DNA from 2 places in the Paenibacillus sp. FSL L8-0638 genome. Region 1 is predicted to be linked to the other one. Evidence: riboswitches for the same ligand, from Rfam matches in the RefSeq annotation. Region 1 holds a riboswitch; the other holds the start of a gene.

The links. Region 1 has a riboswitch for S-adenosylmethionine ahead of MKY35_RS21110 (ATP-binding cassette domain-containing protein). Riboswitches for the same ligand answer to the same signal wherever they lie in the genome.
Region 2: it holds a riboswitch for S-adenosylmethionine, as region 1 does, so the genes downstream of both, metA (homoserine O-succinyltransferase) here and MKY35_RS21110 (ATP-binding cassette domain-containing protein) in region 1, are expected to answer to the same signal.

Annotation. Positions count from the first base shown of each region.
Region 1 covers NZ_CP151960.1:4,751,825-4,767,718, reverse strand. The annotation lists gene MKY35_RS21160 (penicillin-binding transpeptidase domain-containing protein) at 1-2,075, shown strand, start outside; gene MKY35_RS21155 (penicillin-binding transpeptidase domain-containing protein) at 2,257-4,335, shown strand; gene MKY35_RS21150 (Cof-type HAD-IIB family hydrolase) at 4,418-5,167, shown strand; gene MKY35_RS21145 (DUF456 family protein) at 5,219-5,698, shown strand; gene MKY35_RS21140 (polysaccharide biosynthesis protein) at 5,837-7,471, shown strand; gene MKY35_RS21135 (DUF2515 family protein) at 7,489-8,778, opposite strand; gene MKY35_RS21130 (thioredoxin family protein) at 9,015-9,359, shown strand; gene MKY35_RS21125 (COX15/CtaA family protein) at 9,579-10,508, shown strand; gene MKY35_RS21120 (UbiD family decarboxylase) at 10,638-12,404, shown strand; gene MKY35_RS21115 (Cthe_2314 family HEPN domain-containing protein) at 12,456-13,181, shown strand; SAM riboswitch class I at 13,307-13,446, shown strand; gene MKY35_RS21110 (ATP-binding cassette domain-containing protein) at 13,583-14,605, shown strand; gene MKY35_RS21105 (methionine ABC transporter permease) at 14,602-15,270, shown strand; gene MKY35_RS21100 (MetQ/NlpA family ABC transporter substrate-binding protein) at 15,345-15,894, shown strand, end outside.
Region 2 covers NZ_CP151960.1:1,653,823-1,669,716, reverse strand. The annotation lists gene MKY35_RS07500 (hypothetical protein) at 1-248, opposite strand, end outside; gene MKY35_RS07495 (3D domain-containing protein) at 333-908, opposite strand; gene MKY35_RS07490 (putative sporulation protein YtxC) at 970-1,851, opposite strand; gene MKY35_RS07485 (hypothetical protein) at 2,092-2,487, shown strand; gene MKY35_RS07480 (cation:proton antiporter regulatory subunit) at 2,696-3,190, shown strand; gene MKY35_RS07475 (cation:proton antiporter) at 3,195-4,421, shown strand; gene MKY35_RS07470 (YitT family protein) at 4,505-5,368, shown strand; gene mqnC (cyclic dehypoxanthinyl futalosine synthase) at 5,465-6,598, opposite strand; gene MKY35_RS07460 (aminotransferase class I/II-fold pyridoxal phosphate-dependent enzyme) at 7,030-8,208, opposite strand; gene MKY35_RS07455 (PLP-dependent transferase) at 8,205-9,389, opposite strand; gene metA (homoserine O-succinyltransferase) at 9,517-10,434, opposite strand; SAM riboswitch class I at 10,553-10,678, opposite strand; gene corA (magnesium/cobalt transporter CorA) at 11,231-12,166, shown strand; gene MKY35_RS07440 (HRDC domain-containing protein) at 12,327-13,334, opposite strand; gene MKY35_RS07435 (ROK family protein) at 13,501-14,379, opposite strand; gene MKY35_RS07430 (5'-3' exonuclease H3TH domain-containing protein) at 14,601-15,497, opposite strand; gene MKY35_RS07425 (arsenate reductase family protein) at 15,570-15,894, opposite strand, start outside.

The DNA.
Region 1 (15,894 bases):
AGATAGACAACGAGCAGGGAACAGACAATGGGACGTCTGATCGAAAAAGATTCAGCTTTCGGATCAATCTGTTCTTTTTCAGCTCGTTCATTATATTTACAGTCATCATTGTAAGATTGGCGATACTTCAATTCGTGGATGGACCTCAGCTTAAGCAGCAGGAGGCCAGTAATGTTACCAAAAATGTACCACTTACGCCGATTCGCGGAACGATTTATGATTCAACCGGACAGAACAGGCTGGCGTATTCGACACCTGTACAATCGCTGTATATCACGCTCTCCAAGAACTATAGTGACAGCGTGGAAGAAAAGCGTAATCCAGATAAAAAATTGTTGCCTGAGTTGGAAAATATGACGCAAAAGCTGGCTAATCGGTTTGCTGAATATGGCGATAAAAACGAGCCAAAAATGACAGCAGAACAAATTATGGATGCTATGGACCGGAACTATCAACGGCTTAGCGGCTTTACGCCTCGTCTGATTAAAACGAATCTCAGCAAAGAAGAAGTCGCCTATTTTATGCAGCATAAGAGCGAGTTTCCCGGAATAGATGTGGTCGAGGAAACCGTACGCCATTATGATCCTGATACAGTAGCTGTTCAAACGGTCGGTTATATTAAAAGCTACAAAAGTGCACGTGAAACGTTGGATAAATATAAGAATATTCAAAAATCCATGTCAGCTGAAGATGACCCGGGCCTCATTTATATGGATAACGAATCTGTTGGTTTTGATGGGCTGGAATATCAATATCAGGAACAATTACGAGGGAAAAATGGTTATAAAACGGTCCCGATTGATCCGCGTAATATGCCTGAAGGCGTAGATTCTGTTACACCTCCGCAAAAAGGGGATAATGTCTATTCCACGATTAACAAAGAAATTCAGGTGAAGACTGAAAATGCTATCATGGATCAATTGAGATGGCTTCATACACACGCTGTATCTGGCAGGACTCATCCTTATGCTAAAACAGGCTTTGCTGTGGCAATGGAAGTGGATACAGGAAATGTGGTGGCGATGGCTAGTATGCCGGATTATGATGCGAATTATTGGCAAACGGGTACGATTTCAAAAGACAAATATGAAGAAATAAAACATGTGTATCAAAACGCTACAATTAAGAATGTTGGCTCAGGCCAATCTGGACAGCACCCAGATTCTACCGTGCTTCTCGGATCAACTATTAAACCGCTGTCTGTTCTTATTGGATTGGAAGAAGGACTGTTTACAACAAATACGTATTATCAAGACACAGGAGCAGCCTATTTCGGACGTAATAACTCTGCACGGGTGCGGAACTCATCTGGTCATGTGTACGGTTCAATGGACCCGGCTACCGCTATACGTCATTCCTCTAATGCTTTCATGGTCGATATGGTTGGCAAGCGCTTATATAATAAATACAGAAATAATGCTACAGAAGACCAGGGCGTTAACGTATGGGATCGTTATATGAAGGAGTTTGGATTAGGTGTTTCTACTGGAGTAGATTTGCCCGGTGAGTTCAAGGGGCTTTTAGAATATACGAAAAAAGACGAGTCAGCCCTCTCCAAACTGGCATATGCTTCCTTTGGTCAACAAGGTAAATATACACCTATGCAACTTGCCCAGTACACAACGATGATTGCTACTAAGGGCAAACGGATAGAGCCGCATTTGGTCAGCCAAATTAAAGATACCAACGGCAATGTAGTTCAAACATTTAAGCCGAAGGTTCTAAATGAGGTGAAATTTCCAGATGCCTACTGGAATGAGGTTATACGCGGGATGGCAACAGATGTCAGCGCATTTAAGGGTTTCCCTTATGACTTTGCTCGTAAAACGGGGACATCACAGCAGAGTGTAGGCAGAGAACTGAAAGATAACGGGGTATTTATCGCCTTTGCACCACGCCAGAATCCTAAGCTGGCCGTAGCCGTTGTCATACCTGAAGGAGGCTTCGGAGCTTGGAGCGCCGGACCTGTGGCGCGTAAAATCTTTGATGCTTACGACGAAGTGTACGGTCTGGACGGGGTGCCTAAGAAAAAGGATGCCACAGCAACCGATCCTAACACTACCAAACAGCCATAATCATTTTATACGATATCATTTCATAAAAGCTTCTCTTAGCCTTTGGGCTGAGGGAAGCTTTTTTATGCTTTTTCTACGTTTTCTTACAAAATTGTCATCTTGAAATTCATTGTTTATGGCTTTGGATATGGTAGGATCAGGAATATAAAAACCTAACTGAAAGGAGTAATGACCAGCTAATATGGACAGAGGAAGTTTGGATAAAAAGTTTTCATTTAAAAAGAAAAATGTTGAAGAGAATGAAGAGTCACGAAAAAAACGGACGGTTTTACGAACCAACCTGCTGTTTTTTAGTGCTTTTGTGCTGTTTGCCCTGATCATTACCAGACTAGCTGTATTGCAGTTTGTACAATCGGAGGAGCTGAAAGGCCAGCAGCAATCCGTAAATACGAAAAATGTCCCGTTAGCCCCGAGTCGCGGCACGATTTATGACTCCACAGGTACGGTTAAGCTGGCGTATTCGACTTCAGTACAGTCCTTGTATGTAACTTTATCTAAGGATTATAGCAAACGTACGGAGAAAGATCGCAAGCCGGGGGAAAAGCTGCTCCCTGAGCTTAATGCTTTTGCTGCCAAGCTTGCTGCCAAATTAAACGAACTGGGTCGTACCGAAGGAGAGCAGCTTAATGCAGAGGAAATAAAAAAGAGACTGGACCCGGACTATAATCAATATAGGGGATTTACCCCACGTTTGGTCAAATCCGACTTGAGTCGGGAGGAAATTGCTTATTTTCTGGAACATCGGACAGAGTTCCCTGGTGTAGAGGTTGTAGAAGAAAGTGTACGTCATTATGACCCGGATCGGGTGGCGGTACAAACGATTGGATATATGTACAAGTTCAAAGGAGCTCGAACGAACCGGCCCAAATATAAAGAGCTCTATGAAGCGAATTCGGAGGTTTTAAAACCGGCACAGGTTTATTCGGAAAGTGAAACGGTCGGATATGATGGCTTGGAGCTTCAGTACCAGGACGAGCTGAGAGGAAAAAACGGATATAAAACGGTAGAGGTCAATCCTCGCAGCATGCCGGAGGGCATTGAATCCATTACTCCTCCTGAAAAAGGACATCATCTGTATTCCACCATCAACAAGGAAATTCAGCAGAAAACCGAACAGGCCATTATGGATCAGCTTCGCTGGCTTCATACTCATGCCGTATCGGGGAAGCTTCATCAAGACGCAACCACTGGCTTCGCTGTAGCGATGGAGATAGAGACCGGAAATATCGTGGCAATGGCCAGTATGCCGGATTATGACTCTAATGTATGGAAAAGTGGAAGTACCTCACCTTCGGTATATGACGAAATTCAGCACAAAATGGGAAATGGAACAATTAAATCTGTACCTAGCGGAAAAGCGGGTCCACATCCAGAATCCTCGGTGCTTCTGGGTTCAACCATTAAACCGCTGACCGTGCTGATCGGGTTGAAGGAAAACCTGTTTTCCCCCGGACAGACTTATCAGGATACGGGAAGTGCGTACTACGGTAAAAATCGCTCCAGCCGGGTTGGGAATTCTGGCGGACATGTGTATGGTTCATTGACACCTAGCAGGGCAATTGAGGTCTCGTCGAATACGTTTATGGTAGATATGATCGGCAAGCCAATGTATGGCAAATACGGAAGTAATGCAGGGGTGCATCAGGGAATTGACGTATGGGACAAATATATGAAGGAATTTGGATTAGGCGTACCGACAGAAGTAGATCTGCCGGGCGAGTGGGCAGGCAGACTTGAGTATACGAGCAAGCATGAAAGTGCACTGACACGTTTGGTACAGGCATCCTTTGGTCAGCAGGGAAAGTATACGGCCATGCAACTGGCTCAGTATACGACTGTGCTGGCAACAAAGGGTAAGCGCATGCAGCCTCATTTGGTCAACAAAATTGTAGATGATCAGGGGAATCTTGTACGTGAATTTAAGCCGAAGGTGCTGAATGAGGTCGCTTTTTCAGATACGTACTGGAATACAGTGATTCGGGGTATGGCTACCGATGTTAAAGCCTTTAACGGATTTCCTTATGACTATGCCCGTAAAACAGGGACTTCTGAGCAGGTGGTGGGACGTACGGTTAAAGATAATGGGGTGTTCATCGCTTTTGCTCCACGTCAACATCCGAAGCTGGCGGTAGCGGTCATCATTCCTGAAGGGGGCTTTGGCGCGACGAGCGCGGGACCGGTTGCGCGTAAAATATTCGATGCGTATGACGAAGTTTATGGGCTAGATGGTACTCCTAAAAAGCCTCTGGCAGCCAAGTAAGGACTTGAATACTTTTGTGGGCTTCTCTTTTTCATGGTAAAATGTCGTTGGACATAAGGGACATACAGGAGGAAGAGAGACTATGGGAGAAAACCAATATAAATACAAACTGCTTGCGCTCGACATGGATGGAACTTTACTGAATGATAATCATGAAATTTCCCTGGAAACGATTAACTGGATTAACAAGGCGATTCAGGAAGGGATTCATGTATGCTTATCCACCGGACGTGCTGCCATGCATGCTCTGCCTTACGGTCAGCAACTCGGCCTGGAGACACCCATGGTAACCGTAAACGGCAGTGAGGTGTGGAAATCACCCCACGAGTTGTGGCGCCGGTATTTACTTGATAAGGAGCTCGTTCGCAAGATGCACCAGATTGCCGTAGAAACAGGCTCTTGGTTCTGGGCTTACTCAACGGAGGAATTATATAATAGGGATCGTTGGCCGGATACATTGGACACACAGGAGTGGCTCAAATTCGGTTATAATACGGAAAATGACGAAATTCGTCACCAAATTTTGCTTCAGCTTCAGGACATGGGTGGACTTGAGATTTCCAATTCTTCGATGACAAATCTGGAAATTAACCCGGCTGGTATATCCAAAGCCAGTGGCATCGCTGAAGTGTGCGATCTGCTTGGCATTACTCTGGAGCAGGTGGTTGCCGTTGGCGACAGTCTGAATGATCTGGCAGTGATTCAAGCGGTTGGACTGGGCGTAGCAATGGGGAATGCTCAGGATACGGTTAAAGAAGCCGCTGATTTGGTCGTGGCTTCGAACAATGACGACGGCATTGTAGAAGTGATTCGTGATTATGTGCTTGTGTAATAAAACGAATGATGCAGCTAGCAGGATGAATGGACGAGAAGGAGGAGGCCCATGGACGTTGTAGGCTGGATTGTTGTTATTGTGCTATTCATTGTGGGCATGGCCGGGGCGGTATATCCCGTATTGCCGGGGGCGCTCGCCATCTATTTTGCATTTTTTGTATACGGCTGGTTTTTCTCGTTTGCTCCATACAATGCATTGTTTTGGATTATACAAACACTAATCGTCGTTGCCCTTTTTGTTGCGGATTATGCTGTGAATGCGTGGGGAGTTAAGCGATTTGGCGGCTCGCGCCTGTCGGCGATACTGAGTACCATCGGGATTATTATTGGTCCCTTCATTATTCCGGCATTTGGTCTGATTTTGGGACCATTTATTGGCGCTGTGCTAGGTGAGCTGATAAGCAAAGCCCCACTGGACCGAGCTATAAAAGTGGGCTTTGGCTCTGTATTAGGCCTTTTTACCAGCACCGTGATGAAAGTGATTTTGCAGCTCGCCATGATTATTGTATTCTTGATTTGGGTGCTATGACCCGAGATTCGTTATCATTTATTATGTTTTGCAGAGACAGAATCGACATGCGGCTCCGCACCGGTGATGGCTCAGGCCATGACTGTTTGTGCGGGGCTTTTGCATGCGTGTGAACAGCAAGAAAGAAGGGAACGCATTTTGTCCAATAAAGAAACATTCCTTAAAGGTACGCTTATTTTAGCTGCTGCCGCCTTGGTGGCCAGAGTGCTTGGTCTGGTACAGCGTGTTCCATTGGAGCATTTGCTCGGTTCCGTCGGGAACGCCTCGTTTACCATTGCGAACAACGCTTACTTGATGCTGCTCACGGTGGCTACGGCCGGCATTCCAAGCACATTGAGCAAAATGGTTTCAGAACGTTATGCGTTGGATCGGCCTTCGGAAGCGCGACGTGTGTATCGTGCGGCTTTGATATTCGCGGCCGCGGCAGGCATTATCATTACAGCACTGCTGTATTTTGGAGCGCCTTATTTTGCCGAGCATGTAGCAGGGGTTCCGCAATCCGCTTTGGCCATTCAGGCTTTGGCACCAGCATTACTACTGTTCCCTGCCATTGCTATGATGCGTGGATACTTCCAAGGGCGCGGTAATATGACCGCAGGCGGTATTTCACAAATTGTGGAGCAGGTTGCACGGGTAGCGACCGCTATTATACTCGCTTTTATTATTTTGAAGCTGGGTTATGGAGATCGCGAGGTTGCAGCTGGGGCCTCCTTTGGGGGTGTCATGGGAAGTCTTGGCGCTCTGGCGGTCATGTTGTACTATACGGTGAAATTGCGTCGTCAGGATCGCCAGGATCGTCAAGATCAATTCCAAGAGGAAAGCTCCGCGCTACCGATGATGCGCATTTACAAAGATATTTTCAAGCTTTCCATTCCGATTGTATTGTCGTCTCTGACGGTTCCGGCGGTTAACTTTATTGATACGTCGATTGTGGTGAGACTGCTATCTGGTCAAGTCGGATTGGATCAGGCGACTACTCAGTTGGGTTATCTAGGCTCTCGGGCACAGAGTGTGGCGGGGATTCCGCCGATTTTGGCCATTGCGCTCAGCCAATCGCTTATTCCGATCATTTCAGCGGCATTTGCTCGTAAGGATGAGCAGCATTTACAAAATCAGATGACGCTGGCTTTGCGTATCTCTATTTTGACTGGAATGCCGATTGTGCTGGCTTTATGTGTGACCGCCTATTCTATTAATGGTTTACTGTTCAGCTCGCTTGGAGGCAGTGGTATCATCGCTGTTCTGACACTCGGAACGATATTCCAGATTACGATGATGACTTCTAATTCAATACTGATCGGTATGGGGAAGCCGCGTATTTCAATGGTGAATGTCATGGTCGGGATCGTCGTCAAGTTTGCAGCGAGCTGGCTGCTGGCTGGTTGGCTTGGGATTTACGGGATCATTGCCGCAACCGGATTATGTTTCCTCGTGATCACATTGCTGAATTTGCGTGTGCTTAAAGGGATTGTCTCCTTTTCCATCATGGGCCGTCGCTGGGCAGGGTTCTTAACCGCAGTCGTCGTCTCGGGAGCTGTCGGATACGGTGTAAATGAAGCCTGTATTCTGCTGGTGCATCTGATGCCTGCGCGTGTAGCCTTCTTCATCGCATGCTGCATTGCCGGAGCGACTGTACTGGTATGCTACTTGCTGTTGCTGGTTGTATTGCGCGTATTGCGCAGGGACGAGCTGGGCAACTACCCACGTATGTTGCAAAAGGTACTACGTCCGTTAATGCGCCTACAGCGTGAGTCCACAGGACAGCGAGGCTAAAAGAGTCCTCGAGTCTTTCAGTGGAAAGGTTGCAGGCTGTTATGGGCAACGCGGGCCATTGCTGTTTTTTGTATGCCATGGCGATGTTCGTGGCGCATGGCAAATAACAGCGGTCGCCTTGGTTCGCTTAGATGCCCAAGTGTGGATCCGTCCTGAAACCAGTCATACCGGGGGATTGGATCATAAGCTGTATCGGACCAGACGGCGTTCAGCTCCGGGCTGTACAGACGTTGTCCTGGCAGTAGCCATTCATGTGCTAAAAGCGTTGCACTTTCATCTGGAGAGTGCAACGCTTTTTGTTCATTCGGTGTGAACAATCCGGGCCAATAGTCGCTACGTGAACCGGTATGCGGCACACTGTTAGCGAATGCTGATACCTGATCCAGCACCTGCTCATGGCCGAAGAGCATAGCATAGAGACTTTTGCCAAAGCCGATCCGCTCGTCCAGATGACCGAAACGCTCCATCACTAGTCCAGCAAGTCCACCGTTCAGCCCAAGTGGAAATATAACCTGATTAAGCTGGAGCCAGTCATGCAAATAAAAGCCGGGCTTGTGTGTCACAAATTTTTGAAAATACGGATCTTTTACCACACGTCCTTCAATATAGTTTTGTTCATTAATGATGAGCGCAACGGTCAACAGAGAGCTATCCCGCCAAGCCCAGAAGCGTTCCCAAAAGGGCTTCATGAATGGCGAAACGTGAAAATAAGGCAACAAATGAAAGCAACTCCGACCTAAATGACGGCTGTGCATGTAAAGTTGCAACTGCGGATAAGCGTCTTGAAAAATAAGGGCGTTACAGCGCTCCAGTAGCCGATACAGCCATTCCTTTTCCTGTTCGCCGAACAGGTTGCCAATCAGCCCCCCTTTCAGATCGGTCATATGATAGCCGCCATTACGAGAAACCAGGTGGGCCAGTAATGCCCAGTGTAACTCCGGGTAGCCACGATAGCATTCAAGGTAAGCAGCAGTGCGGGTAACGTTGCTGCGATTCTCCTGTGCTGTATCGTTCTTGATCCGCTCCAGCAGCTCACAGTCTGTTTCGCATAAGGGCATATTCAGAGAAGAGGGACGCGTAGCGGGTCCGTTCACCAGCATTAAAGCTTCAGCTTCATTCATAGCGGCCTGTGCTGTATGATAATCCCACGCTAGTTCACGCAAAGGGTAGCGTAATTTGCGGGATTCGGTCCAGGCTGCCCGTTTGCCTTCCCAAGCTTCCTCTGCAACACGGGGAACGGAACTCAGTAACTTTAGCCCTCCTTGAAGCTGTCGAGATGCTGTGTGGAGCCATTCGGTAAGAGACATGACTAAATAACCTCCTTTCCAACTGCAAGCATCCCCGTATCCTGCTAAGTATGTTGGGTATGCTGTTAGGATGTCGTCGCTTATGTGGATTCTTAAGTATATCTTTAGTATGCCTCAATGAGAGGGCTTCCAATCGGTATGTAGGCAGAATGGGGGAGTGTGCAAAAGTTTCACTTGGCGTTACAATAGAAAGTGCAATCTCTTCAGCACAAAAAGAATTTAAGGAGGAATCATCCATGCAAAAAATCGTCTCTCATGAAGACTTTAATAAGGCAATATCCACTCCGGGCGTTACGGTGGCTGTATTTAAGGCGGACTGGTGTGGGGATTGTCATTTCATTGATCCGTTCATGCCTGATGTGGAACAACAATATGCAGATAAGCTTACATTAATTGAGATTGATGTAGAACAGGCCGAAAGCGTCAGTCAAGAGCAGAATGTATTGGGGATTCCTAGCTTTATCGCTTACAGTGAAGGGCGAGAACTGGTACGTCTGGTGAACAGACTGCGCAAATCCCGCGAGGAGATTGAGCAATTTTTGGATCGGGCTGTTGAAGTCCATGCGAGCTTGGCAAAATAATGAATGCTGTACATGCATACATGAAGGTTCCAAATTGAATTTTAAACATCAAGACATTCAGAAAGCCGCTTCCTTTCAAGGGGGCGGCTTTCTCACGAACACGTTCACATTTTGTCAACAAAGCTCGTATGTCAAGGAACGATATATCAGTTATAATTACTATAAGTGATCATTTCACAACATATAAAGTGAATAAATATTATATTTGGAAGGATACGGGTGAATTTGAATAACAAAATTAGAATATTAAAATGGCTGGCACTCGTAACATGTATTGTCATGTTTTTGGCTACCTTCGGTGGAGGTGTTGTGACGCGGACGGATTCGGGTCTCGGCTGTGGCCGGGAATTCCCGCTGTGCAATGGTAAGCTGGTTCCGGCACATACGATCGCATCCCTTATTGAGTTCTCTCACCGCTCCGTCAGTGCCATGGCCGGGATTCTTTCTATCGCCTCATTTGTTGGCTTTTTGCTGTTTATGAAGCATCGGAAGGATTTACAGCTATTCTCGCTGCTCACGCTCTTGTTTGTGATCATACAAGGTGCAATGGGGGCGTTGGCTGTTATCTTCTCCCAATCGGCTGCAGTCATGGGACTGCATTTTGGCTTTGCGCTTATCGCTTTTGCCAGTGCGACTATGATGACGCTAGGGGCCTGGCAGGAGCATGCGGACTCACGCCACACTCCGCGTCTGATTCCTGGGCCTGTCAGTCGGGGCTTTCGTAATTTTATATGGCTATCGACGATCTATACCTATATTGCTGTCTATTCAGGGGCGTTGCTTAGTCACTCGGTCATCCAGAAGGTTGTAAATATTGGGGGGTTCATATCTCCACTGCTGCTTCATCAGATTTCAGCCGGTCTGCTGTTTGTCATTATTTTGGCTGTGGGTCACTACTCATACCGTTATCACCCGAATCACCGGGATATCCGTATATTGGGTGTCGTATCGGTCTTGTTAATCCTGCTTCAAGTGGTGATTGGAATTATCTTGTTGTACGTCAACAGACCTGAAATCTACATGTTTATCGTGCTGGGGCATATGCTGGTGATTGCATCGTTGTTCTCCATCTTGGCTTATCTGAGCTATCGTGTATGGCAATTGTCACCGGATCGCAAGCTTGTTCCGACCCAAGCCCAACGTACCTAAGCATTTCATAGATCATAGTGAAGCGGATTTTTGCCCAAGTGGCGTTTAAACACGTATAATAGCATATAAGAAACAAACCAGGCCCACGAGTTTCTCGAGGGCTTGATTTGCTTAGGAGGAATCGTCCAGTTGATCTACCAGAATTTGCGCCAATTTATTGAAGCGCTGCGTAAAGAAAATCATCTTAAAATTATAGAGGCACCTGTCGATCCTTACTTGGAGCTGGCTGAGATTCATCGAAGAGTCATTGAGGAAGAAGGACCGGCACTGCTGTTCACGAATGTAAAAGGAACCCCATTTCCTGTAGCCAGTAATCTGTTTGGCACGAATCGCCGTGTGGACATGGCTTTTGGCCCGCGCCCAGAGCAACTGATGGATGCGATTGTAGGAGCAACCAAAACATTGTTTCCACCTACACCCAAAGCATTGTGGAATGAACGTGGCCTGATTAAGGACATGCTAAAAGTAGGGCTAAAAACAGTATCTCATAGCGAGGCCCCTGTATTGGGAGTTCGACGTACAGAGGCTCCGTTGGCACCACTGCCTAAAGTGACCAGTTGGCATGAGGATGGAGGGCCGTTTATTACCCTTCCACTCGTGTATACCGAGAAGCCAGGTCAGCCCAAGGATCATAATCTGGGGATGTACCGCATTCAGATTTACGATGATCAGACGACGGGCATTCACTGGCAAATTCATAAAGGCGGCGGTTTCCATTATCATGAAGCAGAGCTGCGTAATGAGCCGTTGCCTACGACGATTATCATCGGTGGCCCGCCTGCCCTGATTGCGTCTGCCATTGCTCCAGCACCGGAAAACTTGCCTGAGCTGTTGCTGGCTTCGCTTATTATGGGAGGCAAGCTGCCCATGACAGAGGACCCGCTTGGGGGTCATCGGATTCCAGCAGAAGCAGAATTTGCAATCAGTGGTTATGTGCCACCTCATGAACGCCGTCCAGAAGGCCCGTTTGGTGATCATTTTGGATATTATTCATTACAGCATGATTTCCCTGTATTTCATGTCAAACATATGCATCACCGCAAGGATGCCATTTATCCGGCAACCATTGTAGGTAAGCCTCGGCAAGAAGACTACTATCTCGGTGAGTTTTTGCAACGTCTGCTGTCGCCTGCCTATCCGCTTGTGATGCCTTCCGTCAAGTCCCTGTGGGCGTATGCGGAAACGGGCGTACATGCGCTGGCAGCGGCAGTCGTACGTGAAAGCTACTCCCGTGAAGCGCTTGTATCCGGTTTTACTATTTTGGGTCAAGGTCAATTATCGTTGACCAAGTTCCTGATGCTGACGGATCGAGTCATTGATTTATCTGACTTTAACCTGCTGCTGGAAACCATTCTGGAGCGATTTAATCCAGCAAGGGATTTATTTATTTTCAATCACACGTCACACGATACACTCGATTACACAGGCCGCAAGCTGAATCATGGCAGTAAGGCGATCCTGATGGGAATAGGTGAGCCTGTACGTGAATTGCCTCGTGCCTATGAGGGAGGCGATCTGCCGGGGATTCGTGAAATTGAACCCTATTGCGGAGGTTGCCTCGTCGTATCGGGTGCGTCTTTTGAGCAAGAGCCAGAGCTGGCGGCACGTGTTTTGGAGCGATTAGCTGCGGGTGAGCAAGAGTGGCCGCTCGTTTTCATTGTGGACGATGCCAAGGAAGTCGTTCGCTCTCAAGCCTCGTTCCTGTGGACGGTATTCACTCGCTTTAACCCGGCTACGGATATGTACGCGGACAGCGAAGTGCGTTTGCATCATCTGAACTATAAGTTGCCGATTGTAGTGGATGCGCGTATGAAGCCGGGATATCCGGATGAGGTGTTACCGCGTGAGGATATTGTTAAGCTTGTAGATCAACGATGGACAAGTTATTTCGCTTGACGCCCTAATTAAACCTACAGCCGGATTTTACATTTATAAGGAGGCGTAAGCATGATACGCAAGCTACTGGGTGAGCCGCCACGTGTGAACAAGGGCATCCTGCTAGATGCCATGAATAGCATGTCAGATATGTTAAACCTGCTGGAGCGGCAAATTCAGGCTGGTGGAGATCCGACCCACGACTTTCGGAAGGCGGATATTTTGACACGTGGTCTAATGTCATCTCTGGATGAACTGGAGCAGAGCCATCATGCTGCCGCCTTTTTCCGTATGAAAGTGAAAGCCGGATATGCTGAAGATATGAGTGAGGATGAAAAATCCGATTATGCATTGTATGTTTTCTTTTATAAGGATGGGTTTGTGAGGGTATTTTCCATTTTGGATAAGCTGGGCAACTGGCTGAATGATCTGTATGATTTAAAAACAGGGCAGTATAAGGCGCATTATTCGTATTTTACCGTGTTGCGGCAGTTCAAGTATCTCAAAATGCATCCTGTATTGACCGATAATTTAAATGATATCAAGGATACATACAAGGATGCCATCAATCGGCTGCGTAAGCGGCGGAATACGGAGATACACTATATGAATACGGAAATGCAGGATGATCTCTGGCAACGACACCGAGCTTTGTATGGAAAAATCCAACTGGAGGACCTCGATCACCATTTGGAAGATTTGCAGCAGGGCTTGGAAATGGTGTGTCGGTCGTTGTCAATCGCCTTTACTTATACTGCGAAACAATGGGAGAACCGGGCAGTACGCCCAAAAATATGATAGAAAATATCCTTTGACAAAGCAATGTAAACTATCTATACTGAAACCTAGTTTCAGAAAAATGCTTGAATTATGTTTTTTTATATAAACTTAACGGACAGCTAAAGCTGGAGTTTAACATATTTTTCTTATCCAGAGAGGTGGAGGGACTGGCCCGATGAAGCCCGGCAACCCGTTTTTTCCCGGTGTAACACACTGGGAGGGAACATGATGGTGCTAATTCCTACAAAACCGCTAGAGTTATAGCGATTTTGGCAGATGAGAAAAGGATCGCAAGGTGGGGCCCTTTTCATTCTGTGAAAGGGGCTCTTTTTTGTATAAATAAATAGCGATTTTATACAATCCTGAGAGATGACAACTGGTTAAAAGGGTAAGGAAGAAGTGAAGGGGGTCGCAGCACGTTGATAGAGCTTAAGCAGTTAACCAAGCATTATGGCAAAGGCAACCGACGCGTTAATGCGCTGTCAGGGTTGAATCTTTCCATAAAGCGTGGAGAAATATTCGGAGTGATTGGTCACTCCGGGGCAGGGAAAAGTACATTGATCCGCTGTATTAATTTATTGGAACGCCCTACTTCAGGTGAAGTATGGGTAGACGGGGTAAACCTCACTACTGTGAGTCAATCCCAGTTACAAATGCAGCGCCGAAAAATCGGAATGATTTTTCAGCATTTTAATTTGTTGTCTTCGGCGACGGTATATGACAATATTGCATTTCCGTTGCGGCTGGTAAACACGCCCAAGCAGAAGTTGGACAAGAAGGTCCGTGAACTGCTGGAATTGGTGGGTCTCGAGGAACACAGTGGAAAGTATCCGTCACAGCTCTCAGGTGGACAGAAACAGCGGGTAGGAATTGCGCGGGCGTTGGCTAGTGATCCTCATGTATTGCTGTGTGACGAAGCGACTTCAGCGCTTGATCCACAGACGACGGGGTCTATCCTGAAATTGCTGCTGGATATTAATCAGCGCTTTAATTTAACCATCGTGCTCATTACACATGAAATGCATGTCATTCAAAGCATTTGTGATAAAGTTGGCGTCATTCATCAGGGTGACATCGTGGAGCAAGGTCCGGTGGCTGAGGTATTTTTGAAGCCACAGCACCAGGTAACCAAGGACTTTATCCAGCGGGAGTCAGAACATCCTGAGGAGTTGCAGGCAGCGATTGCGGCAGCAGGTGGCGGCGAGTCGGCGCAGGTGGTACGTATCTCCTTCTTGGGCAGCAAAACATATGATGCGATTTTGTCGCGTACGGCTCGAAGCACTGGGGTTGATTTTGCGATCTTGCAGGGAACCATATCTACCATTAAAAATGTACCCTATGGTCAGCTAATCGTTCGTTTTGAAGGAAATCATGAGGATATAGAGCATACGCTGCGCGAAGTGTCTGGGCAAGGACTTGATGTGGAGGTGATCGGACAATGAGCGAACTTGATTTTTCACAAGTGAGTTGGGAAGAGCTAGGGAATTCTACGCTGGAAACCCTTCAGATGCTCGGTGCATCCGCATTGTTCACCCTCATTATTGGTTTGCCGCTCGGCATATTATTGTTTCTGGCGAGCCGCTCCTCGTTGACTCTGATGAAGGTGATATACATTGTATTATCATTCATCGTTAACATTTTACGTTCCGTGCCATTTATCATTTTGATCGTTGCACTTATTCCTTTTACACGATCGCTGGTAGGTACCTCGACCGGGGTGTTGGGAACCATTCCACCATTGGTTATCGGGGCTGCTCCATTCTTCGCACGTCTTGTCGAAACGTCTCTGCGTGAAGTGGACAAGGGTGTCATTGAAGCCGCACAAGCAATGGGGGCCTCGACAGGACAAATTATCCGGCGTGTGCTGTTACGTGAGGCACTTCCGGGACTGCTAGCCGCATTAACCATTACCGTCGTTACACTCGTATCCTACACGGCAATGTCCGGGATGATCGGGGGCGGTGGACTGGGTACACTGGCTATCAACTACGGCTATTATCGTTATGAAACGGCTGTAATGATCGTTGCGGTCGTGCTGATGGTCGTATTGGTTCAATTGCTGCAAATGGCGGGAGACCGTCTCGTGCGGCATTATACTCGAAAATAGGGAAAACATATAGATATCCTTATTGATCAGGACGTCTGCTCCTGAATATTACAAATTATTGGAGGGGTAATAACATGAAGAAATGGGTATTGGCTGTATTAAGCTTGACATTAATTGCGGTGCTGGCTGCTTGCGGCACAAAGAGCACAACATCGGATACAAACAATGCGGCCGAAAACACAGGCGGATCACCACGTGAAGTGGAGCTGAAAGTTGGAGCTTCTCCTGTGCCGCATGCGGAAATTTTGGAAGCAATCAAACCTCAGTTGGAAAAAGAAGGGGTTCGTCTCCAAGTCGTTCAGTTTAACGACTATGTACAGCCGAACGTTCAATTGTTTGACAAGCAGCTGGATGCTAACTTCTATCAACATGTACCTTACCTGGATGTGATGAACAAAGAGCGCAAAATGAATTTGGTTTCTGTGGGCGCGGTTCACCTGGAGCCTTTCGGCATCTACTCCCAAAAATATAAAAAGCTTGATGAACTCCCAGATGGCGCAACGGTAGCCATTCCGAACGATGCAACAAACGGAGGCCGTGCTTTGCTGTTGTTGGAAAAACAAGGTCTGATCAAGCTGAAAGACGCAAGCAACATTGAAGCTACGGTAAAAGATATTACTGAAA
Region 2 (15,894 bases), 2.8 Mb from region 1:
TTGTTGCGACTAGAGTTTTGAACTTTTTGTGCTACTGCACCTGTACCGCCTTGATCTGTTGCAAATTCTTCATCATACTTCTCATTTGGTGTCTGGAAGTTGTCTTGAATTTTATTTTGTTCAGACTGCTTTACCTTTTGTGAAACAACACCTACCGTATTGTCTTGTGCAAATTCCGCTTTGAACTGATTTCCTGTGCTTGCATTGAAGCCTTTGTTCGTGAAAGAACTTCCGCCTTGATTTGGCATAATTCTCAACCTCCCAGTATGTTTTGTGGGATAAACTCATCCCGCAACATAGTATGTGATGTTGGAAAAAACAATATTCAAGGATTATATGGAAGCATCCAGTGTCGCGGTCGGAATGGTTTTATGCGTTTCTATAGCCTTTTGGAGCGATTTCACCATCTTTTCCGTACATTTTCCGTTCCCTTTTTTTATAATTTGAACATCCACATCTTTCTTGCCCCATTCAGAATACACCTGCCGGGTTGTTTTAAAATACAAATCAATTTTATTGCCCTTAATCGCAGAACCTGTATCTGCTACAATCCCGTATCCATAACCAGGAATGTACAATATGCTTCCCAAAGGAAACGTTTTGGGATCAGCCGCAATCGTAGACAGTGTGTTCTTGTCACGACGCACTTTTACACCGGAATACGTAATACCGTAACCGGGATGACTTGGCCGCTTGCCAGTCGATTCATAGCCTGCTGTATATCCTGTTGCCGTGACCGTCATGGTCGTAATAACCTGCTCTTCGCGTGGAGCTAAAACAGGTGTGGACTGCCATTTCTTATGCTGGACCGGTTCTTTGTGACCGTAAACTTCATTGCCGGGCAATACCAGACAGGTTGCGATTAACACGGTTCCCAAAATCCGTTTCCATACCAACATGGATCTCATAAAAAACCTCCCCTTGAGGCAAAGGCTTTCCAGAAATCCATTGGTTTATACGAACAGATTATTATTTTTGAACATCCTGACCTGGATAAAATCTGCTCAGCTTCACTTTATCTTCAAAAATATGCAGGAGTGTCCGCACTATGGGGGTGTGCTCATCGTCTGTATGCAATATAATGGAAGCAGGAGAAATCGAAATAAGGGTGCTCACGATTCGATCCTCGACCTCCATTTCCAGTTCGATGCCTGGCATCTCGACAATGATGTCATCTGCATCGGGAGTCGGTATCGGCACCATGGCACTATCCAGAATCGTAAAATTATGTCCGCCTTGGTGAAGTACGTGTACGAGCGGAACTTTGCTTTCCTGAAAAAAAACAAAATATTTAAGCAGCCCCATAAATTCTTCGTATTGCCGATCTGCCCAGAATTCTTCCATGGCATAGTCGACGATTTCTTCAAGCTCTTTTTTATACGCATGGAGCCTAAATTGAATCAGTCCTTCCAAATTGATCACACGAAGCTCCTTGAAATCCTTCTCCAGGAGAGTGGTCAGCTTACCATGACGCTTCAAACGACCTCTGGGGCCATCATCGTTTAACAGTGAACGAATCATACTGCGAATTTGCTCTGTATCCTCTTTCTCCAGCAGCGAACAGGCTTTGGTGAGAATGAGATTAAGCAGCCCCCACTCCTTGACCTCGATAATATAATCCGCTATTGCCGAAGACATGATGCTGTATACACAGGGGAGAAAGCTTTCAAACGCCGAATTGCTTTCTGTGCCCTTGCAGGTCCATGCCACTTTGTTGTCCAGCTGTCTGAAAGTGAATCGAAATCCGCGCCGTGACATATGTAGCCCCTTTGTTCTACTTTTGACCACTTCGTAAAACCGGTCGGTTTCCTGATCTCCGTTTGTATTGGTCCACACTGTAAACAGTTCCATTGGCTCACTCCTTTCGATCACTGCTTTCAGTATATGGCGGCCTCTGAAGGGTTATACGAAGTGAACGACTGGAAACAGAAAGACATAGTCAAAAGAGGATGATCAGGTTTCAAAAAGCCGGTTGGCGTGTTATAAACAATTACTGTGGTATAGGAAAAAAACGAAAGACGTTTGAATATTTAGGGTGGGGTATGTTAAGGTTAAATTAATATGAATTTTTCACAAGAGGGAGGAGATAAGATGTCAACGATGCTGAACATGCTGCGTACATTCATGATCGTCATATTGAGCCTCGTTCAGATTTTGTCCCTTCCTGTGACGTTTCATGCGGAAGACACTACTCAATCCCTTCAGTTTACTGCGGGATCTTCTCTCCTGTCTCATGCTGATGTTTCCTCGTTAGAAACCGATTCTCACGGTCTGGAGCACCATCCCAAACCAGCTATACGCAAATCCTCCCCTTTACTTCATCTGGTGATCGCTGCGGCCAAATCACTTCCCTTTGTCATTTTGATAGCGTTTGTGCTGCTATTGAGCATCCCTAAACTACGTCTGCCTTTTATTCCTGTCATTTGCAAACTAAAGAAGCAATTGTACTTGTTCCCCATCAAATTTACCTCTAGTTATGTGGCTTAACCTCCCTTAAGCATGCACATCACCACATTTGCATGTCTATTTGTTAACCGTTCCCAATAAGTGTAATACGTTAAGTATATTTACCAGGTTTTCTATGTTAATTTATAAAATTTAATACAAAAAGAAAGTTTCCATGTCACTCCCAAAGCATGTGATTTATTTCCCATACCATTCATTTAAATAACGTATCGTACAGGAGGCTTTACAAATGGATATTCGAGAGTCTATTTTGCCAGGAATCGGGATTAAGTATCGAATAGATGCAGAGAGTGGCGACCGAATTGTCATTATTATTCATGATGATGGCAGGCGTGAGTTGTATCACTTTGATTACGAGGATTTGGAACAAAGTATTTCTATGACAACCCTGAATGATCAGGAAGCACGATTGGTAGCCTCCATCATCGGGGGTATGACATATAAGCCGAAACAGCTTGAAAGTGTAGAAATGACGTTTGACGATTTTATTATCGAATGGTATAGAGTGGAATCTCACTATGCAAGTGTTGGCAAATCCATCGGTGAGCTGGATATTAGACAAAATTCGGGAGCCACTGTTATTGCCATTGTGGAGAAAAAGGGAATGAAATATGTAAATCCTGGTCCTGAAGTGATTATTAACGATGATGCCACTGTAGTTGTTGTTGGGGAACGCGATCAGCAAAAACGCTTTAAACAAATCCTTATGAACGGAAGCGGGTGATTGGATGGATCATCTGGTATTTGAGGTTGGATTGGCAATTGCTCTCATCGCTGCAGCCGGACTTATTTCCTCCAAACTGCGCTTCTCGGTCATCCCTTTTTATATCCTGATCGGAATGGCAGTTGGACCGCATGCGATGGAGCTATGGCATTTTGATTTTCGCTTTATCGAAAGCGCCCCTTTTATTGATTTTATGGGAAGAATCGGAGTGCTGTTTCTTCTCTTTTACTTGGGTCTGGAGTTTTCAGTAGGTAGATTAATTAAATCAGGCCGCTCCATTGCCGTGGGTGGCACCATTTATATTGGCATCAATTTCACACTGGGGCTGGCTCTTGGCTTCCTGAGCGGCTTTCCTGTAGCAGAAACACTGGTTATCGCCGGAATTACAACCATATCATCCAGTGCTATTGCTGCGAAGGTGCTGGTAGATCTCAAGCGGACTGCCAATGCTGAAACTGAAATGATTTTGGGCATTATTATGTTCGAGGATGTTTTCCTCGCCGTATACATCTCCATCCTCTCCGGATTGGTTCTTAGCGATTCATCCTCGCTCGGGGGTGTGCTGCTATCAGCGCTAATCGCGCTTGGCTTTATGCTTGCAGTCATTATTATCGGCCGTAAGGCCGTCCCTCTGTTAAATCGGATTCTCCGTATTCGCTCCAATGAGGTATTCGGACTTGTTGTTTTTGGCTCTCTGTTTCTGGTGGCAGGTTTTTCGGAAACGATTCATGTGGCGGAAGCTATCGGCGCCCTGTTGGTCGGTCTGGTACTAGCCGAAACAGAACATGCCAAACGAATCGAGCATTTAATTGTTCCTTTCTGCGATTTCTTCGGTGCCCTGTTTTTCTTCAGCTTTGGACTATCCATTGATCCACTGTCCCTGGGAGGAAACGCGATATGGCTTGCGCTGGCAGCAGTCGTCCTCACGTTGTTTGGTAACATTTGGGCAGGAATGCTGGCTGGGCGTACGGCCTCCTTATCTCCCAAAGCGTCAGCAAATATCGGCCTGACCATTGTGGCACGGGGTGAATTTTCGATTATCATGGCCAACTTGGGTAAAGAAGGCGGTTTACTTGATATTGTTCAACCCTTTGCAGCTATCTATGTACTCATACTAGCCATTCTTGGACCACTTCTGACAAAGCAGTCAAAGCCTATTTTTAATATGTTAAACAAAATATTCAAGTTCAAGGACCCCCGCCTACGAAAAGAAGAAAGTAACTCGGCGTAACTGTAAAGCTGGATACGACAATCCATAGGAGGGAAGGCTATGCCGCACGCTATTAAACATGCCGAAACTCTATGAGACGACTTGTGAAGCCCGCTTCAGAAGATGCGAGCAGGTTCCCTGTCTTTTATACGGTGATTGGCGGAATTACGGCATCCGTCGGTCTAGAATTGTTTTTGCATCCGCATGATATGATCGCTGGAGGCGTCACGGGGATCTCCAGACTCATGTCGCTTTATACACAAGAGCATTTTGGGTTATTGCTATTCGTTTTGAACTTGCCACTCATGCTGCTGTATTCATTATCCACTCACAAACCCATGCTGCTCCGTGCACTACCCGGCTTGTTCGCCTTTTCAGGCTCAGCCATCATTCTTTCGCCTTTTCCGGCAGTGAGCGGCCATCCGGTCGTATGTGCTTTGGGCGGCGGAATCTGTATCGGGCTTGGCGCAGGGCTGGCAGCTCGTCACGGTGGTCTGCTTGATTCACTAGGACTTAACGAACCAGGCGATGGCCGTCCATCCACATTGTTGCTAACACACCGCAAGATTCCGTTAATACAGATTGTTATGCTATGTAACGGTCTGCTGCTCATTACAGCTGGCTTTGTGCTAGGCTGGGAGCCAGCTCTATATTCAGCCTTATCCTGCCTCGCCGCCTATGAAACAACCCGGCTGATGTTTACCGGTCTGACGCGTATGGTTTGTGTTGTCAGCAAGAAGCAGCCAACCGTCGAGGATGCCATATATCGCAGGCTGCGTATACACAGCACGCCTGTTGTAGGCACTGCCCAGATAGAGGGCAAGATTAAAAGCAAATCTGAGGATAAAAAAGAACAAATGATCATCGTTTACAGCGTTCATCTGTTGGATTTGCAGCGCTTTAAGGCAGTCATCCAAATGGCAGACCCGCAGGCTGAGATCATGTATATGAAACGATGGAAAGCATAGCAAAGTAACACATCAAAAAAACGCTTATCTGCACTAATCTATGTATAACGATTAGTACAGATAAGCGTTTTGTAATGAACACTATATTAACGGATATTAATTTTGCATGATAAAATCATGTTCAATACTACTGGCACTGTCAAAAGTACGAATAATATCATAACGGGTATTACGCTGTGCCGGAATGTGACCCGTCTCGCGGATCAACTGTAAAATGGATTCAATGTTAACCTTATACGTTGCGCCTGCAGCGGAAACTACGTTTTCCTCAATCATGGTGCTACCAAAATCATCGCAACCGTAGTACAACGATTTTTTACCGATTTCAGGTCCCATAGTTACCCATGAGGATTGAATATGCTTGATGTTATCCAATACAAGACGACTGATCGCAACGGTCTTCAGATATTCCTCCGGCGTCTGACGTTCCTTCTTCAGGTTGGTATTGTCTGGCTGGAAGGTCCAAGGAATAAAGGCCAAAAATCCTTCAGAATTATATTTGTTTTCAATGCATTCGTCCTGAGCATCACGAACACGCAACAAATGCAGCGCACGCTCCTCCATCAACTCGCCAAAGCCAATAACCATCGTAGCAGTCGTGTTCATCCCAACCTTGTGAGCCGTTTGCATGACATCCATCCAATCACGCCAAGAGCCTTTGAGACGGCTAATTTTGCGGCGTGTGCGGTCGTCCAAAATTTCTCCACCTCCGCCCGGAAGCGAATCCAATCCAGCTTCATGAATGGCGCGGATTGTTTCTTCCATAGAAAGACCAGATTTCTCCTTCATTTTGTGAATTTCAGCTGGCGAGAAGGAGTGCATCGTAATATCGGGAAAACGCTCCTTGATACCTTTCAGCAAATCGGTATAATAACTGAACGGCAGATTCGGGTTCACACCGCCTTGCATTAGAATTTCGGTGCCACCTACTTCCTGCGTTTCCTTGATCTTCTGAAAGATCACCTCATCCGGCAAAACATAACCTTCATCAGAACCCGGTCTACGATAAAAAGCGCAGAAGCGACAGTATACGTCGCACACGTTTGTATAGTTAATATTTCGTCCGATAACGAAGGTTTTAACGGGATCGGGATGCATGCGATTCATGACTTTATTCGCCGCATGACCGATTTTTTCTACCTCGTCTGATTCGAACAAAGCAACGGTATCCTCTAAATTCAGGCGTTCGCCGCGTAGGGCTTTATCTAAAATATGGTCGATTACACTCATGGTGTATCCTCCTTCGCTGTCACAGGGCGACGAAATGAACGACAGGACTTATGAACGAGAATGCTTTCACAAACCTGCGTTCGAACCCTGCCGTAATGTATGTTCATGACTAGCCTTGTATGTTGTCTGTGCTATTTAGCATAGTAAAACCTAATGATAATACTAACATATCTTTAGGTAAGGAACCATACTTATTCCCGCTTCTTTCTGCTTTTCACCTAGGAAAACAGGCAACTGCCAAGCTTATCTCAACGTTGCATATAGCCAAAAAATAAGAAAACAGAACTGAAAAGTGTCTTTTTTCACACTGTCGTTCATGTTATTTTATAGAAAACAGCAAGCCTCCTGAAATGCTGGAAACTTGCTGTTTAGTACTGTACATATTTACTCCCGGCGTGAAAACGACGAAGATGCTGCGATGTACTATCGCTCTAGCACAGCGCCTCATCCAGATCACTGATCAGGTCATCAATATCCTCCAGACCTACGGAGAAACGAAGTAGTCCGTCCGTAATCCCGCGCTCCAATCGTACACTATGGGGCATAGCCGCATGTGACATCATCGCCGGATACGACAAGATGCTTTCCACAGCTCCCAGACTCACCGCTACAATTGGAATACGTACGCGACTGAGGACTTCTTTTGCACGCTCACCAGAACCCACATCAAAAGATATCACTGCACCATAACCGCTGGATTGGCGCTCATGAACTTCACGCCCTGGATGATTCTCCAGACCCGGGTAGTAAACCGCCTCAATGTCGTTGCGCTCGTTCAGCCAGTTAGCGAGCTTCGCTGCGCTCTTTTCGCTGTGAGCCATACGAGCCTCCAGTGTCTTCATACCTCGCATGAGCAACCATGACTCCTGCGGAGCCAACACGGTACCCAGTCCATTTTGGAGCTGCTTGATTTGTCTTCCCAACGATTCGGTACGTGCTACCGCAAGTCCTGCCAGCACATCGCTGTGTCCGCCCAGAAACTTGGTCGCACTGTGCAATACAATATCAACTCCCTGCTCAATCGGACGTTGATAATAAGGTGTCATAAAAGTATTATCCAATAACGTTAAAAGCCCGTTGTCCTGTGCCCAAGAAGTTATTCCTGCCACATCGGTAATTTTGAGTGTCGGATTGGACGGAGTTTCCATATATACAGCCCTTGTATTCTCCTGCAACGCATCTTTCACAAGGTTGAGGTCCGTCATGTCGACGAAGGTCGTTTCGATATTCATCCGTTTCAAAATGGAGGTCAGCAGTCGATATGTTCCTCCATATACGTCCTCGGAAACAATGACATGATCTCCAGCAGACAAGAGCATAAATGTAGTAGAGATGGCCGCCATACCTGATGCAAAGGCAAAACCGCACGCCCCGCCTTCTAATAAAGCGATATAATCCTCCAGAGCTTGTCGTGTCGGATTACCTGAACGGCTATAGTCATGCTGTGGAGGATTAAAAATATCGTGATGGTGGAAGGTAGAAGCTTGATAGATCGGGACGCTCGATGCCCCCGTAAAGCTGTCAATTTCAGAGCCAAAATGCAGCAGCTTGGTAGCGAACTTCCGCTCTTTGTTCAGATCCTGCCCGATCCTCCTCGCATCCTCTATCATTGCAGCTCTCCTCCTTCTACTTCTTGACGTGCCGCTTCCAACGCCGAACGCAAATCTTCAATTAGGTCGTCTGTATGCTCAATGCCTACGGAGAAACGCAACAGCCTGTCATCTACCCCGACTGCATCCCGAATTTCTGCTGGTATGTCCGCATGTGTCTGCACAGCGGGATAGGTCATTAACGATTCCACACCGCCGAGACTTTCCGCAAACGCAATGAGCTTAATGTGACGAAGCAAAGGTTCCACATAACGAGCATCCTTTACTTTAAAGGAAAAGATACCCGTATTTCCGCTGGATTGTTTATTTTGAATCTCACGACCTGGATGGCCTTCGAGAGCTGGATAAAATACTTCCGCCACAGCCGGATGCGTCAGTAAATACTTAGACAGCACTGTTGCATTATGCTCGTGTCGGTCCATACGCAGCGCTAACGTCTTCATGCCCTTCATTAACTGGTAGCAATCGCTTGGGGAAAGCACGGCCCCTATGGAATTGTGCAGGAATGCAATTTCAGCTGATAGCTCTTTGCCTTTGGTTACGATCAACCCTGCCAGCACATCGTTGTGTCCGCCCAAATATTTGGTTGCGCTATGTACCACAATATCCGCGCCCAGTTCCAATGGCCGCTGGAAATATGGCGTTAGCAGCGTATTATCTACAATGGTAAGCAATTGATGTTGTGATGCCCATTCAGCCACCGCTCGAATATCAGTAATCATCATTAACGGATTTGTAGGCGTTTCTATGAATACAGCTTTGGTATTCGGTCGACATGACTGTTCGAGCGCTTCAAGATCGTTCGTATCCACATAACTGGCTGTCACACCAAATTTAGACAAAATACGCTCCAGCAAACGATACGTCCCGCCATACAGATCCAGCGATACTATGAGATGATCTCCCTGTCCAAACAATGCAAATACCGTTTGCAGCGCCGCCATACCTGAGCTGCATGCAAAGCCTGCATCACCCGATTCAAGTGCAGCAGAAGCCTCTTCCAGTACCTTTCGCGTGGGATTGATCGTCCGAATGTAATCAAATCCTGTGCTTTGACCCAGACGGGGATGGCGGAACGCCGTAGATTGGTAAATCGGGTAATTAACAGCCCCGGTTACTGGCTCTTCTACTGAACCGATTTGTGCCAATCTACTTTCGATTTTCCACTGTTTCTCACTCATATGAATCCTCCTGTTAACTTCCATAGTGGGTGCTATAACCAATCCTGCAAAAATGGATGTCAAAGACTATACTGCTGCGCTACTGCAAGGTGATACTCTACATACTCTACAAAGCCATGCTCCTATTTTAAATCTGGGGCCCGATATCATAAGGTGTTTCTTGGTATACATAATAGTTCAGCCAATTCGAGAATAATAAATTGGCGTGCGCCCGCCAAATTGAGGGGGGGGTGCGCTCAGGATCATCATTAGGAAAATAATTTTTGGGGACTTCAATATCCATTCCTTTGGCTACATCGCGGTCGTATTCCCATTTCAGTGAAAGCGGGTCATATTCAGAATGCCCAGTTACAAAAATTTGTTTACCGTCAAGCGTGGCTACGAGGTACACTCCAGCTTCCTCGGATTCGGATAAAACTTCTAATTCGGCGATATGATCAATATCTTCCCGACGAACCTCCGTATGCCTGGAATGAGGAGCATAAAACAGTTCATCAAAGCCGCGTAACAATTTTACTTTAGGTTTAATCACGGTGTGTGGAAATACACCGAAGCATTTGTAGTCGAGCCCATATTTAGGGACATCGAAATGATGGTATAAGCCTGCCTGTGAGGCCCAACAGATATGCATGGTCGAAGTTACATTCGTTTTCGTCCATTCAAAGATTTGCCGGATTTCCTCCCAGTAGTTCACATCCTCAAACTCAAGCTGTTCAACCGGGGCTCCTGTAATGACCATGCCGTCAAAACGACTGTTCTTGATCTCGTCAAACGTTTTATAGAACATGTTCAAATATTCTTGCGATGTATTTTTGGATACATGAGACTTCATATGCACCAGCGTGACATCCACTTGCAACGGCGTATTGCCGACCAGGCGCAACAGTTGGGTTTCCGTCGTTTCCTTTGTAGGCATTAAATTCAAAATGGCGATACGCAACGGACGAATATCCTGATGATAAGCCAAGCTTTCATCCATTACGAAAATATTTTCGCCCTCCAGCACTTCCTTAGCAGGTAATGTGTCTGGGATTTTAATCGGCATGTAAACTCACTCCTTGTTCGGTAAGTTTTGCGGAAATCGTCTTGTTGAGATGCCGGGCATATAATAAAAAGACCTTTCTCTGGTTAGAGAAAGGTCATATTTGTATCCATATGCGCCTCTCTCATCTGTCAGGGCAACGCGCTTTGTACAAAGCGCGCGTCCTGCAAGAATTAGCACCGTGCGATTAAAATCGCCGGTTGCCGGGTATCATCGGGCTAGTCCCTCCACCTGCTCTTGATAAGATTTCGCTATATTCATTTTGGGTTCACAAAGTTCTTGTTGTTCACTTTAATGCATCGGCTGGGCTTCGTCAAGATGGGACTTGCAAATTTGTAACCTGCATTCACATTTTGTCTACCTTTTCCATAGGTTAAATCATATCCCTCCTATCGCTGAAGCTCTTGCCACTACTGTTGATTTTGCCCATGATTTTGCGCTTGAAAGGCCGTAGGCCGAGCGTTATACTATACAAGTGCTATTAGGCAAAAATATGGAGCAGTAGTGCAGATTTGAGTGTTTCCTGCGATACTGTGGCAATCTAAAAAAAGAACATTTGAGAGGTGAATCCGGAATGGAAGGCGACCCGAGTCCGAATAGGCGGCGATCCCTGAACAACAGCATAGGAATGACTTCAGCTTGCCGAAAGACGGGACGCCAGGCTCTGCATGCTCCAAAAGCCTCCGGCTTTTGATGAGAGTGCACGCTTACCCGCACCGGCTAACTGGCTAACTGAGTCCATTCCTTATGCTTAAGGTAAACGTATTTCCGTTACGACGGAGCATAAGGAGTGACGTATATGAAAATCCGTTTGGTCAACAACGGGGTTTTTACCCCTGTCGAAGAAATTGAAATGGCGCTTACTGCACCGGCAGAAGGTTTTTATTGGATTGATGCCGATGTCGATGATTTGGCAGTGCTCCAGCCTTTATTTTCCATGCATGATCTTGCAGTAGAAGACTGTTTGAGTGAAGAAGAACAGCGTCCGAAGATTGAAATTTATGAAAGCCATTATTTTATCGTTGTAAATAGCATTCGTTTTGATGATGAAGAAATATTTTTGCGAGCTTTGAACATTTTTCTCGGCCGCCATTTTATCATTACGGTGACCAAGCAGAAAATCAATGAGCTTCGTACCCTCAAGCCTATGCTGTGGGAGCAAGAAGTCAGCCAGCCTGACCGTTTTATGTATCTGTTGGTCGACTTGATTGTTGACAACTATTTTCTGGTTGGTGACCGGATTGAGGTCCGCATTGAAAAGCTGGAAGAAGATATTCTAATGCATACGAAAAAGTCGCATTTGAACGAAATCATCGGCTTACGCAGTGAGATTCTGTGGCTGAAAAAAGTGCTGGGTCCGCAAAAAGAAGTCATCAATACCCTGAACAAGCGGGATTTACGGCTCATCGACGATCAATTGCAAAAATATTTTAGCGACATTTATGAAAATGCTGTGAAAATTTCGGAGACTTTCGAAACTTACCGCGACTTGATGGGTAACCTTCGAGAAGCTTATCAATCCAGTATCGCCAACCGTGCCAATGAAATTATGCGTGTGTTTACAGCAATTACGACCGTATTTATGCCATTGACGGTCATTACCGGAATATATGGGATGAACTTCGATAATATGCCTGAGCTTCATACACGTTATGGCTATTTTGTCGTCATTGGTATTATGGTGGCATTAGGCGTCAGTATGTTCTGTATTTTCCGTAAGAAAGACTGGGTTTAGAAAGAAAAAGGAAAAAAGTATCGAATTGGATACTTTTTTCTATTTTCAAGCTTGGTCATAAAAAGCAGCAGCCGTGTCCTGTGAGGAACTGGCTGCTGCTTTTTAGTATGTTGGACCCTGAATATACTTTAATACCGAGCTTTATCCAACCAGTTCTATATTATCCAACATGTCGGTCGGGTACCTGCTGATGACGAAACCGTATACGGATCAGACGCAGACGCTCATAAATCTGATCCAGTCCTGTTTCGGTTGCCTTTTCTTCCCCATACACTTTCAGCATGACGGGCTTGAGCAACGTATCCCCCAACTCTTCATAAGCAGACCAGATAGCTGCCTGCTCCGCCTCAGATACATTCACCAATTCCTTGTGGATCAGCTTCTCCATATCAATACCATCTCTATCCAAATGCTCCACAGCTTCAATCATCTCTCTACGATGCAAACCTGTCTTCATTCCGATATGCTCCAGTGAAAGACCGTCCGAAATGCCTTCAATAATCGTTCTAGTTAAGCTGAATTTGTTCAGTTCCTGCCTGTACTGGTTCTCTTTTTGCTTGTATAACCATGACAAAAAAACTTCTTCTTCCAGCGTCTCTGTTACCCAGTTCAACGGAAATGGCGTGGTCCGGTCATTTTGTGTCGTAATAGCCAATAGCTCCGTCCCATATTGCGACACCTTACCCTGACCCATACCAGGCAGCTCCAACAGTTCTTCTTCGGTATGGGGAAGATAAACGCTAATGAGTCGAAGCAGTCGATTCGTAGCGATAAAATAAGGTGCTTTTCGTTCCGTTGCTGCTTTTTGCCGTCTCCACATCGTCAATTGCTCATACACTTCATCACGTGGAAACAAATCACTGTAGCAATACAGCTTTTGCAGCGTTTGTCCTCGTCCTGATGATCCTTCTTGCTCATGAAATACACCATGGATTAGGGGCCTGTAGCCCTCAGCCATTTTGAGCGCCAGCTCATGACGGTATACATGCAGTAATTCCTGCCACAAGCTGCCCTCATACCAAAGGTCGTCTATACTTTCATCCGGGACATGGTGTGTGCTCCAGCCTGCACTCCATCCCCCTTCATGCTGCCCAATCCATACCTGAGCAAAGTCCTCATAGCCCTGTTCATTCCGTTTGGACAAGCGATTTAAAAATACTATCTCCATGATTTCTTCCTCCCTCATATCGTTGAAAGACAGTCCCGCACAACACAAAAACGCAAAAAAAAGCACCTATCCTGCGTATTCGCAAGAAAGGTGCTTCCCTTTTTGAGCCGTACTATACTGTTGCCTATATAATAACCGTACCTTGGAGTGCCGTCAACCCTAAATTCTAATGATTCAGCTTTTCCTTTGCCAATGCCAGAGCACCGCACAATCCAGCATTATCACCCAATCCTGGAGATACGATATATTGCTCAATATCTGTTGTCAGACTCGAATGCTGCACGTATCCGTTCAAAAGTTTTTGTAGTTTGGTACGAATGAGCGGGAACAATTGGTCTTGCTTCATTACTCCCCCGCCCATAATAATTTTTTGCGGAGACAGGATTAAAACATAGCTCATTAAAGCCTGTGCCAGATAGTGCGCTTCCATTTCCCAGGCCGAGTGATCGACAGAAAGCTCATGTCCCTTAACCTTCCATCTTTTTTCGAGCGCAGGACCTGCTGCCAGACCCTCCAAACAATCTCCGTGATAAGGACATGTCCCCTCGTAAGTATCTTCTGGGTGACGACGTACCAGAATATGCCCCATTTCCGGGTGAGATAATCCATGTATCAGCTTTCCACCAACCAAAGCACCTGCCCCGATGCCTGTGCCTATCGTGATATACAGACAGTTGTCCAATCCTTTGGCGGCACCCCAAATAGACTCACCAAGTGCTGCTCCATTCACATCCGTATCAAACCCCATAGGCACATCAAAATGCTCTTTCAGTTTACCAATCAGATTGTAATTTCCCCAATGTGGCTTTGGCGTTGTTGTAATATAACCATATGTATCACTACCTTCGATAGGATCAATCGGCCCGAACGATCCTACGCCCAATGCTTCAATGCCCTTGCCTTCAAAAAATGCGATGACATTCTCCATTGTTTCTGCTGGTGTGGTTGTTGGAAAGCTCGCTCGTTCCAGTACCTCTCCACGTTCGTTGCCAATTCCACATACAAATTTGGTACCGCCTGCCTCAATTGCTCCCAATACTGTCATAGTTGCTGTTGTCCCCTTTCGATAATCCGGTTCTCTCTCCACTATATTCACCTGAAATGTACCTGAGGTCAATCCCCTAATCGCAATTGTATATAATCCTTCACAAGACGATATAACTCCGTTAACATAACGTATACAAATAAGGACACTGACGCATCCAGCCTCAGCATCCCTATATAACTTACTTTATTTAAATTGTCGTACCAGGCCTAATAGCTTCATTATGATCCGGTTGCGACACCCATCAATGTACACAAGCTTTTCATTTCAAGCTGCTCAAACTTGTCTACAATTTGCACGTGATCCAACGTCAGTAGACAGCTATCCAAAGCACATGCTACAGGTACACCACAGTGAATTTCAGCGAGTTTGCGTGAAAGATGCAGCATATCCAAATCACTCTCAATTTTTTTGCGGACCGATGGTGTTAATTGATCCAGATTCTCCAGAATGCCCTCAATAGAGTCGTATTCCTGCACCAGCTTGAGTGCCGTTTTCTCACCAATACCTCGTACTCCTGGATAATTATCGCTTGCATCCCCCATCAGGCCTTTAAGGTCCACCACTTGGCGTGGCTTAAGCCCTTTTTCAGTCAGCAGGGTCTCCGGGGTGTATACCATATAATTGCCGTGGCCTTTTTTCATAATAATGACCCGTGTCCGATCATCCACTAATTGAAGTAAATCATGATCTCCCGAGAGAATCATTACATCCATGTCCTCATTTTGCGAATAATGGCGTGCAAGCGTACCGATACAATCATCGGCTTCAAAGCCTTCCGCTCCAATGTTGGGAATACCGAGGCTGTCCGTCACTTCACGAATCAATGTAAATTGGGGAATCAAATCATCTGGTGCGTCGGCTCGATTTCCCTTATACGCAGCAAAATGTTCCCCACGGAATGTCGTTCCGCCCATATCCCAGCAACAAATAACATGTGTAGGATTAAACGTTTGGACTGCATCCCAAAAATATCGAATAAAACCATATATGGCGTTCGTTGGCACCCCAGCTTTTGTACGACGGATATAACCGTTTGCGGCGGTTGCATAATAAGCGCGAAATAGCAGGGCCATGCCGTCAACCAGCATTACGGATTGTTCATTGCGTTGTGTCACAGATTGTATTGCTCCCATTCATCATAATATTTAACCCCCACAGTATAACATATCGTGGGGGTAAATTGGGCGTTATTGAGCTCCCCATGTGCCCTCAAATGTTTCCTCTTTGAACCCTACCGTTACTTTGTTACCGTCGGTTACAATCGGGCGTTTGATTAATCTTCCATTTGAGGATAAAAGCGAAATTTGCTCTTCACGGCTCATGTCTCCCAGCTTATCTTTCAGCTTTAACTCTTTGTACACCTCACCGCTTGTATTGAAAAACTTTTTCAGCTCCAGCCCGCTTTTGCGAATCAATTCTTCCAATTCCTCCGGGCCAGGCGGCTGTTCAAAAATAGGAATAAGTTCCGTCTCATGCCCCTTGTTTTGCAGCCATTTCACTGCATTACGGCAG